3 regions of the Bacillus thuringiensis genome follow, and region 2 is predicted to be linked to each of the others. Evidence: riboswitches for the same ligand, from Rfam matches in the RefSeq annotation. Region 2 holds a riboswitch; each other region holds the start of a gene.

Region 1 (4,141 bases), on a different replicon from region 2:
GCAACAACCAATGGTTTAGCCCTATTCGTTTGCTTATTTTCCTTCCAAAAATCATCTCTTGCCCTTCTTGCAAGTAACACCGTTTTCTTAATTAATTTCAAAGCTTCCTGTTCTTGTATTCCACGCGTGGAAAAACCACTAATAGTAGCTTGATAGCTTGCTGTTATGGCACAGTCCGCTCCAGCAATAAAATAATCTAAATGAACCTGATAAATTAGTTCTGGATTTTCTAGTAACACACGTGCCGACCAAAGGGGATCGTCCAAATTACATCCATGTGCCTCCAATTCTGTAGCTAATGCTCCGTCAAGAATCATAATGGAATGTTGGGATAAAATATCATCAATTGGGTTGATTTTGTTCGACATAATCTACGCCCCTCTTTTTTAGATTTTTTTTTAGATAATAACTTCCATAGCAAAACAAAATAAACGGTATGCCGCAATATAAAGCGATTCTCTGTGTTGGATCGAATGCAATTCCAATACACGATGCCAGACAAAGGATGAAAGAAGCAATTGGTACTAATGGATATAGTGGTGTGCGATAAATCAAGTCCTTTTCAGAATTTCCTTCTTTCAAAAATTGTCTGCGAAATAGGAACTGGGAAGCACTAATACTCATCCAAACTACAACTACAGCTAGACCGGAAATGGAAACAAGTACGATATAGACAGTATCTGGTGCCACAATACTCGAGAGCAAAGCCAAAGCTCCACCCACCATGCTGAAAATGACGGCGTTGATTGGAACACCTTGTTTTGTCATTTTTCCAAAAATCGGGGATATCGTATTCTTATTAGCAAGCGACCAAAGCATTCTAGAGGAGGCATAAAGGCCTGAGTTTGCCGCAGATAAAATGGCTGTTAAGATAACGAAATTCATTATGTCAGCTGAATATGGCACCCCAATTCGTTCTAGAACTGCAACAAAAGGGCTCTCTAATACCCCTGTATCGGAAATAGGCAATAACGCAGATAAAACAACAATCGTTCCTACAAAAAAGATAATCAATCTCCACAGAGTAGTTCGAATGGCCTTCGGTATCATTTTTTCCGGGTTCGCTGTTTCTCCAGCTGCAATGCCTATTAATTCTGTTCCCGAAAAAGCAAAATTAACCGCAAGCATGGTCATTATAATGGCCGTAGCACCATGGGGAAATAAACCTCCACTTGTATAATTAGAAAAGAATGGTGCTGCTTTTGAATGGGTCATCGGAAGAAACCCTAGCATTGCCGCTACTCCTAAAACAATAAAAATCACAATAGCTATAACCTTTATCGATGGAAACCATCGCTTCATAAGTAATCCTGCGGCTGTAAATTCAGAACCTAAAGCAACAGTCCAAGTTAACCAATACAACCAGGCTACTGTATACCCTGTACCCGGTCCAATGTATTTAACTGCATAACTATGAAATGCGCCAGTTTCAGGCATATGTACGGAAAGCTCTCCTAAACATAGCATAACTAGATAAACCACTAGCGCACCAATTAGATAGGATAGAATTGTTCCAAACGGGCCAACTTGTTGAATAGTGTAACCTGGGCTTAAGAATAAGCCAGTTCCAATCACCCCACCAAGTGATAGCATGACTAAATGACGTGCTTGCATTTTCCTTTGAAATTCTTGCCCATTTTTGTTCTCCATTTCTAATCTCCTTTAGTTACTATCCAGAAAAAACAAAAGCGCACTCTAAAAAAGAGGGCGCTACTGACAAATAAAAACGAAAGCTCTCATCTATCAGGATTATCACCCGCTGGAATTAGCACAGTGTCTACTTAAGCAGACCTGTTGCTGAGGTTTCATAAGGCCAGTCCCTCCACCTCTCTGGATAAGAAATATTTTTTTTATAACCTTATCAATCCATTCAATAACTGTCAAGATAATTCTGTTTTTTTAAAAAAATTACCTATTATAGAAATACAAAAAATAGATTATTACTATAAACACAACCCACTCCTTCTTGGGTATTATTTAAAAATCGAACATACAAAACCTCATCTATTTACGATTCGGTTCACAAGCACTTCCTCAAAATTTGATGCACTTCTAAATATCTTCTTACTTCTTTGGCTATGGGGATCACCGCAACTTAAGGACGTGTGACGAGACCACATCGCCATCAAGCTAAGAAAAGCGAATACCCAAAAACGAAAAAATGTACATCTCCAGGAGGAAATGTACATTTTCTTGTTTGGGGTGTTATAAAATCCTTAAGTTGATGGGCGTGTGGTGCTACTCCAAGATACTTCACATCAGACAATAAAACAGAAATTGAATTTGAATAAGCATTCCTGCGGGAGTGCTTATTCATTTTATTTACAGGAAATTATCACCATTTGTCGAATTATATAAGCTGAAGGGTGATAAAAATGAGTCATAGAAATCTTTTTATGCTGGCAATGAATACGTAAAAACAAAAACATTCACTTATAGCGGTTAATAGGAGGGATTATCGTGAAAAAATTAGCTACAATTGCGTTGACTGGTGCGTTAGCTTTAGGCGGTTTAACGGTTATAAATTTAGATACACCAAAGGCACATGCTGATGAATTTAATGAGGGCTGTCATTATATTTGTGGTCCTAGCGAAACGGTGAACGGTGTTACAGTTCAAGTACATTCTACACAAGTTACTTTTGGCAACAGTACAATTGCAAGAATTACAAACAACCGAGCTGAAGATATTTATTACAATGTTAGCCTTGAGAAAAAATATGGAGATAGCTGGGGAGAATTTGAAACTAGTTTCCATTGGCAAAATCAATGGGTTCCAGCTGGCTCAAATGATGAAATTTCAACTTTCACAGGATATGGCCAAAACATTTACGACACTGGAACATACCGCTACAAAGTTGAAGTTGTAAGTGCTGATGATTCTGTAGAGACGATTTATACAGCAGGAATGACGGTAACAGGGCGATAACTCATGACTGAGCTTTATTATTTATGATTGTATTTTCGATAATATCATTGATAATTGCGTTGATATTAATATTCTATTATTGAGTTTTATCCTCTGTTCATAAATTGGTTAAATATCTTTTACCAATTATATTATCAAGATACACCTCCCCTGGTTTAGCAATGGAAATATTTGGATACTTATATTAGTGAAGAGTATGTATGGATCTACAAAACTGAATAACCATTTCTACCATGTTATCATCTTCAACAAAAAAACTCCTGATTAACTAGGAGTTTTTTTTCTTGCTGCTTTATAAAGTACATCTTTAAAGCTGTTAGAAACGCTTCTTCAATTTTTATCGTACCATATATTTCATTGCCTAGTTTAAGTGGAGATGTTTTGGTAGCCATAATCCATCACCTCTTCTACAATATATGAATCACAAGTGATGGGACTACCCTCTTTATCAAGAATATTTACAAACCATTCCAGGACTAATTCATTCTTCTAAATATAATACTGAATCATTTCAATTGTATGATATAGGATCTTTATTACTTAAATTTCAATCCTGAATATTAAACCATCCTGAAGTATTTACAAGCTTATTCCAAAGTGCTTCTGGAATATCTAACTCCTCCTTTTTGCTAACATATAATGCATCAAAAATAGTTTTCTCTTCACTATTTTGAGTCTTTTCCATCCATTCTGGATCCATAATTAAAGCATGTCCTAATGAAACTAATGAAGTTATCGAAAGTGCTTTTTCGACTTGTTCAGGTGTTTGAAGTGCTCCTACACCGATAACAGGTACTTCATTACCAACTGTTTCTTGAATTAATTGTACACGAGAAACTGTATCTTCTGAGTTACGTAAAGATCCGCCGAAGAAATTCCCAACCGATGCATGGATATAATCTAATTCTTTCGTCGCTAATACTTTTACTAGTTTAATTGTATCATCCATTGTGATACCTGGTTGTTCACGCTCTTCTGGACTAAGACGATATCCTACAATAAATGGTTCTTTCGCATGATTTTTAACAGCTTCTTTCACTGACTCCACTACCGCTAAAGGAAATGCCATACGTTCTTCTACACTGCCACCCCATTTATCTGTTCGTCGGTTTGAATGTGGGGAGAAAAATTGTTGGATTAAAAATGTATTTGCACCATGAATTTCTACGCCATCAAATCCAGCTTCTATTGCACGGCGTGTTGCTTCTCCAAA
Region 2 (4,141 bases):
GTGTGCCTTTGCTAAGGCAACCCCGGATAAATAATCTGGATAGCCTGGATCCGGAACGAGAATCGTATCACCAGGATTTGTAAAACAAATCGGTAATTCTACTAGTCCAGCCTTTCCGCCAAACAAAATAGCAACTTCAGTTTTTGGGTTTAATTCGACGCCGTATTCACATTTATAGAATGTAGCTACGGCTTCCTTTAAGCTTTCATGTCCGCGAAATGGCGGATATTTATGATGAATGGTCTTTTCGGCAGCATCTTGTAAAGCTTTTACGATATGCTGCGGTGTTGGTTGATCTGGATTACCTTGACCTAGATTAATAACATCGTGACCAGCTGCAACGACTTTGTTAACTTTTGCAACAAGTGAAGCGAAAAATTGTGTTGGCAATGATGTTACTATCTCAGAAGGTTGAAATAATTTCATACTTTCCACCTCTTTTGAAAGTTGTTACAATTCTAGTGACAAATGATATAATCTTTCCAGTATTTTGTAAAGAGAAAAATAAGAATGGGGCTGAAAAAATGAAAGTCGCATGTATTCAAATGGATATTGTTTTTGGAGATGTAGAAAAAAATATTGAGAATGCTAAAAATAAAATAAGCGAAGCTATGAAGGAAAGGCCAGATGTTATCGTCTTACCAGAGTTATGGACAACAGGATATGATTTAACGAGACTTTCTGAAATTGCAGATAGGGATGGAGTGGAAACGAAAGAAAAGTTAATAGAATGGGCGAAGCAATATGATGTACATATTGTTGGTGGGTCCATAGCAAAGCAAACGGAGCAAGGCGTTACAAATACGATGTATGTTGTAAATAATGAAGGACAGCTAGTCAACGAATATAGTAAAGTACACTTATTTCAGCTTATGGATGAACATAAATATTTAATAGCTGGTAATAGTACGGGCGAATTTAAGCTAGATGATGTTGAATGTGCTGGAACAATTTGTTATGATATTCGTTTTCCAGAGTGGATGCGTGTCCATACTGCTAAAGGGGCAAAAGTATTATTTGTTGTAGCAGAATGGCCATTAGTTCGTTTAGCACATTGGCGTTTGCTATTGCAAGCAAGAGCGGTTGAAAATCAGTGTTATGTTGTTGCGTGTAATAGAGCAGGAAAGGATCCAAATAATGTATTTGCGGGTCATTCTTTAATTGTGGACCCTTGGGGTGAAGTTGTAGTAGAGGCGAATGAAGAGGAATCAATTTTATTTGGAGAGCTTGAATTCGAGAAAATTAAAGAAGTACGTAAAGGAATTCCAGTTTTTGCGGATCGCCGTCCAGAATTATACAAATAAAATGTTGACAAGTGATTTTTATTCTTGGTATAGTCTTCAACATAAAGTTAAAAATTCAAAAAATTATACAACTCTTATCAAGAGCAGGTGGAGGGATTTGGCCCGATGAAGCCCAGCAACCGACCGTAATACCATTGTGAAATGGGGCGTTTATTACGCCAAAAGGCACGGTGCTAATTCCAGCAGAAAGTAAAACTTTCTGGCAGATAAGAGGGGAGAAGATAAACTTCAAACCTCTTTCTTAGTGGAAAGAGGTTTTTCTATGTTAGAAAAACCTCTGAATTTAAAAAGGGGGAGAAGACGATGGGATATTATTCATTAACAGAAATAACAGCTGTACAATATGCGAAAGATCATGGCTATTTTGAAGCGAAGGCAAATGTCGTTTGTCATGAAATTGGAGACGGAAACTTAAATTACGTGTTCAAATTAGATGATGGAGAGAAATCAATTATAATAAAACAAGCACTGCCTTATGCGAAAGTAGTTGGTGAAAGCTGGCCATTGTCTATAAAAAGAGCAACGATTGAAAGCAAGGCACTGCAAATTTTTGCGCAGTATGTACCGGATTATGTTCCGGTAGTGTACAGTCATGATGAAGAGTTAGCGATAACGGTAATAGAAGACTTATCAAGACTAACAATTACAAGAAAAGGATTAATAGACGGAGAAGAATATCCGCTTTTATCCCAGCATATCGGCCGTTTTCTAGCACATGTTTTATTTTATACTTCAGATTTTGGTTTACAGTCAGAAGAGAAGAGGGTACTAGAAGGTACCTTTGTAAATCCGGACCTTTGTAAAATTACAGAGGATTTAGTGTTTACAGATCCGTTTGGACATTATGATACAAATGATTATGAGCCAGATTTACAGCTCGTGGTTGATGAACTTTGGAGTGATAAAACTTTAAAACTAAAAGTAGCACAATATAAATATAAGTTCTTAACAAGAAAAGAAACTCTTATTCATGGTGATTTACATACTGGTAGTATTTTTTCGTCACCTTCTGAAACGAAAGTGATTGATCCAGAATTTGCGACATATGGCCCATTTGGATTTGACATAGGTCAATTTATTGCAAATCTATTATTAAATGCTTTATCTAGAGAAGAAGAAAAAAGAAGTGTACTATTTTTCCATATAGAAAAGACGTGGAGTTATTTTGTAGAGACTTTTACAAAGTTATGGATTGGAGAAGGTGTAGAAGTATATACGAAAGAAAAACAATGGTTACCAATTATTTTGCAAAATATCTTTACTGATGCAGTTGGATTTGCCGGATGTGAACTGATTCGTAGAACAATTGGTTTAGCTCATGTAGCAGATTTAGATGAAATAGAAAATAAAGAAACAAGAATTCAAGCTAAGAAGCAAGCGCTATCCTTAGGTAAAGAACTAATAAAATATGAATCTAAAAGTGCAGATATTCAACTGTTTCGAACATTATTTCAACAGACAGTTTCAGGGGGCGTAAAAGCGTGAGTACAATTGTTACTGTTCCGAGATCTGTAAGCTGGAAAGGTGATGCAATTGCGGTATTAAATCAAACGAAATTGCCGCATAGCACAGAATACAAAACATTGACGACTATTGAAGAGGTTTGGAAAAGCATCGTAATGTTAGAAGTACGAGGAGCGCCTGCAATTGGAATTGTAGCTGCATTTGGCTTGGCGCTTGCATCAAAAAAATATAACACTGTACATATTGAAGAATTTCAAAAGAAGTTTAATAGAGATTGTAATTATTTAGGAACGTCACGCCCGACAGCAGTAAATTTATTTTGGGCAATTGATCGTATGAGAGAATCTATTCGAGAGATTACTACAATAAAAGAAGCACAAAAAACATTAGAAGAAGAAGCGCTTCGCATTCAGCAGGAAGATGAAGAGGTGTGCCGAAATATTGGGGAATATGCGTTAACATGTTTTAAAGATGGCGATAATATTTTAACAATCTGTAACGCTGGAAGTATCGCAACTGCCAGATATGGAACTGCATTAGCTCCCTTTTATATTGGAAAAGAGAAAGGTGTGCGTTTACATGCATATGCGTGTGAAACGAGACCAGTTTTACAAGGTGGTCGCTTAACGACCTGGGAATTGAAGCAAGCAAATATTGATGTGACCCTTATTACAGATAATACTGCAGCTCATGCTATTCAAACGAAAGAAATAAATGCAATTATTGTAGGGGCGGATCGAATTGTCGCAAATGGAGATACGGCAAATAAAATAGGGACAATGAATTTAGCTATTTTAGCAAAGCACTTTGATATCCCATTTTATGTTGCTGCGCCACTGTCAACATTTGATGTTAGGAAAGAAACTGGAGCCGAAATAATTATTGAAGAAAGAGATGAAACAGAAGTTACGAAAATCTTTGGAAAACAAGTAGCACCAATCGGAACGAATGTTTATAACCCTGCATTTGACGTAACACCGAACGAATTAATTACAGGAATTATTACTGAGAAAGGTATTATAAGCGGGGATTATAAACGAGAAATTGCATCATTATTTGAAAAACAGGCTAATACATAATAGCTTGTTTTTTTATGCCTAAATGCATTGTTTTCTCTTACTTATATAATGAAAGGAGGAGAAGAGGATGGAAGAGTGGATCAAGATGATAGGTAATGTAGGGTTTCCAATTGTTGTAACATTATATTTACTCCACCGTATTGAAAGTAAATTAGAGGGGGTAATTGTTGCAATTGAGAAGCTCCCGCGGCAATTACTAAAGTACGAAGATCCTCGCGATAAAAAATAAAGTTTGCTCTTCTTGAGCAAACTTTATTTTTTATTGAGCAGTATAGCCACCATCGATAACGACAG
Region 3 (4,141 bases), 1.8 Mb from region 2:
ACTGCTGATAGTAATGAATTTGTTCTTCTAAAAATTGATTTAGCACCTTAATTTTCAATCCAACATCTAATTCAGTACCTGCTTTTTTCTTTATTAACAACTTTTCAATTTCATCTAATACACTACGTTCTAATGATAATTCTGTAATCAATCGGTCAAATTCTACAGGAGGTAAAGTTGCTTTCTCTTCTAGCCACTTACAAGCTAAAATGGGACGTAATACATAAAAGTACTTTTTCAGCTTTACATTCTCACCTTGCAAAAATTCACGATAATTTTTCGACGCCATATGTAAATAATGATATATCGTTGCTTTTGGATCAAAATTCTTCTCACTCATCTGTTGAAGTAGTTCTGGAAAATTAGAGTTTTTCGAATAAAAAATTGGTGATCGAATCCACTCAAGTAAAGCTGGGTTCGACTTCGCGAATAGTTGCAATGCCTTTCTAATATCCCAACCACTTATATCTAAATCATCACTAATTGGATATTCAATTACATCTCGTTTATCATGAATTGATAAATACCATTCTACCGGATGTATATAAACAAACCTAACATCATAATCGCTATCTTTCGATGGAAACCCCCAAGCACGACTCCCTGATTCTACCGCAAATAAAATTTTCACATCATTCTCTTTTTCAATTCTTTCTAACTCCAACTCGATTTTCTCTCTCATTTCATAACACCTCTATTTTTTGATTATTTCCTTGGAAATTCGACAAATACACTACTAATTTTACTACATACTAAAAAAACTGTCAGAAATTACTGACAGCAAAACGGAACATCTATTGTTGCTTTTCGATTACAGTAGTAGCAATTCGTTCAAACTCTTTTTGAATCTCATCTTTATATGCATCTACTATTGAAAAATCCATAGCAGCAATATAAATTCGTTCTAATTTATCACGAACCGATTTTGCTTTCGCTAAGAAAGACATCGCCTCATTCATTTTTGCTTTATATTGAATGGAAACATCACGAATTTCCTTCGCATATTTCTCATCCGTCCCTGGCGTAACAATAAGGGCATACATATCAATAATTTCATCACCCTCGCGACTTGGAAAATATTCATGTGGTGCGGTGCTATCAAAAATTGCAAAGCCTAATTCTCTTACGATAACCATATCAAGACTATTCGGGTCAAATCCGCAATGATATACTTCAACTTCAAACCCTTTTTCTTCAGCTGCCTTAGCTAACTTTTTGAGCATCGTTGATTTTCCAGAGCCTGGGCGCCCTTTTATAAAATAACGATGTGGTAACCCTTCTGTTAAATTAGGAACAAAATCAACTGCCCCTTTCGGTGTAGCAGCTCCTAAAAAACGATGTTTTACAAGCGATTGTCTCCCGCCTTTATCTGCAAATAATTTCTGGATTAGCTGATCGGTTAGTTCATTTGCTTTATTAAAATCTATATTATCAATATATATCTTCTCCCACTCATCATGTATAACCAATGCCTCTTTAAAACGTGCGTAAGCAGACTGAAAAGCTTTGCTTGCTTCTGAAACAAATCTTTCAATTTCTAACTTCTGCTTCCTTAGCTTATCTGAGTCCCAAGCAATTCCTAAATTTATATACTCTTCAACAACTCCTGGCATTTTTGGCTCAATAACATGCGGCGATGTCCCATCAACAATTCCTGCTTTTAATTTTGGGATAATTACACCATCAACCGATTTATTGTCAGAAGAACAATGTAAAAATTCAATATCGTATCCTTTTCCAACCCATTCACGACCTATTGCCTTTATTAAAGAAGATTTTCCCGTTCCTGGGCCACCCTTTAAGATAAATAATCTGTCTAATCCTTTTAAATTCTCTTCGTATAAATTGTGAAATCCCCTAGCTGTATTACCACCAGCATAGTAATTCAGTACATTTCCTGTCACTGCACTCACTCCTTCGCAGCATTCTATTTACATAAGCTACAATATGCGAGCAGCTTTATTTGGGTGAATACCTATTTTATATTGCACGCAAAAAGGAAATGAATTACAATTTAACTATCGGAAAATTCCGATTTTAAAAACTGAATACTTCTTTATCAAGAGAGGCAGAGGGACCGGCCCTTTGAAGCCCAGCAACCTCAGTTTATACAAACTGAATAGGTGCTAATTCCTGCAAAATGCATTGCATTTTGGAAGATAAAACTCAACTAGCATGTAAAGCTCATCTTTCTTGATACTGAAGGATGAGCTTTTTATTATTTGAAAAACATATATTGGAGGTATGTAAAATGAAAGTAATTGATCTATCGCAAACATTTGAAAATAATATGTCTCAATTTCCTGGAACACCTAAAATACAACTAGAAGCTGTTACAAGCGTTGAAGAAGCAGGCTATCAAGTTACAGATTTTCATTCTGTCGTTCATGTTGGCACGCATTGTGATGCTCCTGCGCATTTTATTTCAGGAGCAACAACTATTGATCAATTACCGCTAGATCAATTTGTAGGCGAAGCTGTTCTTATAGATGTAACACATATTCAAGAGCGAAAATTACCTAAGGCAGTATTGCATAATACTGACATAAAAGAAGGTGATATTGTTATTTTTCATTCCAATCTATCCACTAAATGGAATACAGAAGCTTATGAGAAAGAAGCATTTTATCTTTCTGAAGAATTAGCTGAAGAACTAGTTCAATTAAAAGTAAAATCTATCGGTTTAGATTTCATTTCTCCTGATGAAGTTACAACAGAAACATCACCGATTCATCACATATTATTAGGGAATAATATTTATTTAATTGAAAACTTAACAAATCTAGATGCTATCGAAGCAAAACGTTTCTTTTTCTCAGCAGCACCTTTAAAAATTAAAAATAGTGACGGTGCTTTCGCAAGAGCATTTGCTGTTATTTTTTAAATGGAGCTACAAAAAAAGCAAAGGTCATTACTGACCTTTGCTTCTATATTTTCTATTTAAATTAAGAAAGAATTGTTCCACACGAGGACGTACCCAAGCTAAACAATCAATCTCTTTCTTCTTTGTGCAAGCTATCTCTTCACCATCTACCATTTCAACAAGTTCCAACTCTAACAATTGCCTCGTGAACGCTAACATATTTACTTCTTCAGCTGGATACTCTTCTTTTAATTTCTCCTCAATTTCACCCAATAAAAAACCGTCACGCATCATTGCTAGTGCATCAATCCAAAGTGGCGGCATTTCATATTTTTCTCCTGTAATTGTATCTTTTACAATATAATTCTTTTGCTCTTTTCGAAATTGAATTGTATGTAAACATACAGTCGAATTTAATGTTAATTCCATCATACCACCTCTTTCATAATATCTGCATAGAAAAAAGGATGCGCGTGCACCCCTTCTTATCTTTTCGTAACACTACTGAACCGTTACATGAGCAACCAATCTCATGTCGATATTTTCCTCCATTATAAACGAAGTATTTTATAAAAAAAACCCTTCTTGAAACATTTTATAAAATGTTTATATTTACACAACAAGAACACTTTTCTGAAAAATCTTTTCTCCCAATACATTAAACGGTCGGCAGAAAAATTTCTACTTTCGTTCCTACTCCTACACTACTTTGAATTGTGATACTTCCTTGATGTTCCTTAATAATTTTATATGTAATCATTAATCCAAGTCCTGTACCATTCTCCTTTGTTGTGTAAAAAGCCTTGCCGATTTTTCCTAATTTCTCATTCTCTATACCAAATCCTTGGTCTTCGACAGAAATACACAAATGTCCTTGCGTTTTTTGATATGCACGGATATGAATTTCTCCACCCTCTGGCATTGATTCTATTCCATTTTTAATGATATTTAATAACACTTGTTTTAATTGCTTATCATCACCGTTTATAGCCGGTAAATTCCCATCTACTTGTAAATGGCATTTAACTCTATATTGCGTTGCATAACTTTCCATTAGCTGCACAACATATAGAAGAATGGCTCGTATATTACATCTTTCATAATTTGTTGGCTTTGGCTTTCCTAACAACATCAATTCACTAACAAATCCATTAATCCTTTCAATTTCTTGTAGCATAATGTTGTAGCTCATCGTATCAGTTGGGTTTCTTTCTTTTTGCATTTGCGTAAACCCTTTTAACGCTGTTAGCGGATTTCGAATTTCATGGGCAATCGTTG

What was found. Region 2 has a riboswitch for S-adenosylmethionine ahead of mtnK (S-methyl-5-thioribose kinase). Riboswitches for the same ligand answer to the same signal wherever they lie in the genome.
Region 1: it holds a riboswitch for S-adenosylmethionine, as region 2 does, so the genes downstream of both, AC241_RS27995 (amino acid permease) here and mtnK (S-methyl-5-thioribose kinase) in region 2, are expected to answer to the same signal.
Region 3: it holds a riboswitch for S-adenosylmethionine, as region 2 does, so the genes downstream of both, AC241_RS02075 (cyclase family protein) here and mtnK (S-methyl-5-thioribose kinase) in region 2, are expected to answer to the same signal.

What each region holds. Positions count from the first base shown of each region.
Region 1 is NZ_CP012100.1:170,353-174,493, forward strand. It holds gene mmuM (homocysteine S-methyltransferase) at 1-368, opposite strand, end outside; gene AC241_RS27995 (amino acid permease) at 343-1,650, opposite strand; SAM riboswitch class I at 1,734-1,841, opposite strand; gene AC241_RS28000 (hypothetical protein) at 2,461-2,928, shown strand; gene AC241_RS34945 (hypothetical protein) at 3,174-3,320, opposite strand; gene AC241_RS28005 (NADH-dependent flavin oxidoreductase) at 3,476-4,141, opposite strand, start outside.
Region 2 is NZ_CP012099.1:3,900,397-3,904,537, reverse strand. It holds gene AC241_RS19960 (pyridoxal phosphate-dependent aminotransferase) at 1-426, opposite strand, end outside; gene AC241_RS19955 (carbon-nitrogen family hydrolase) at 441-1,304, shown strand; SAM riboswitch class I at 1,376-1,517, shown strand; gene mtnK (S-methyl-5-thioribose kinase) at 1,608-2,789, shown strand; gene mtnA (S-methyl-5-thioribose-1-phosphate isomerase) at 2,786-3,847, shown strand; gene AC241_RS19940 (YvrJ family protein) at 3,915-4,076, shown strand; gene AC241_RS19935 (3-hydroxybutyrate dehydrogenase) at 4,107-4,141, opposite strand, start outside.
Region 3 is NZ_CP012099.1:383,155-387,295, reverse strand. It holds gene AC241_RS02085 (nucleotidyltransferase domain-containing protein) at 1-682, opposite strand, end outside; gene AC241_RS02080 (PRK06851 family protein) at 795-1,904, opposite strand; SAM riboswitch class I at 2,054-2,166, shown strand; gene AC241_RS02075 (cyclase family protein) at 2,252-2,884, shown strand; gene AC241_RS02070 (hypothetical protein) at 2,912-3,292, opposite strand; gene AC241_RS02065 (ATP-binding protein) at 3,522-4,141, opposite strand, start outside.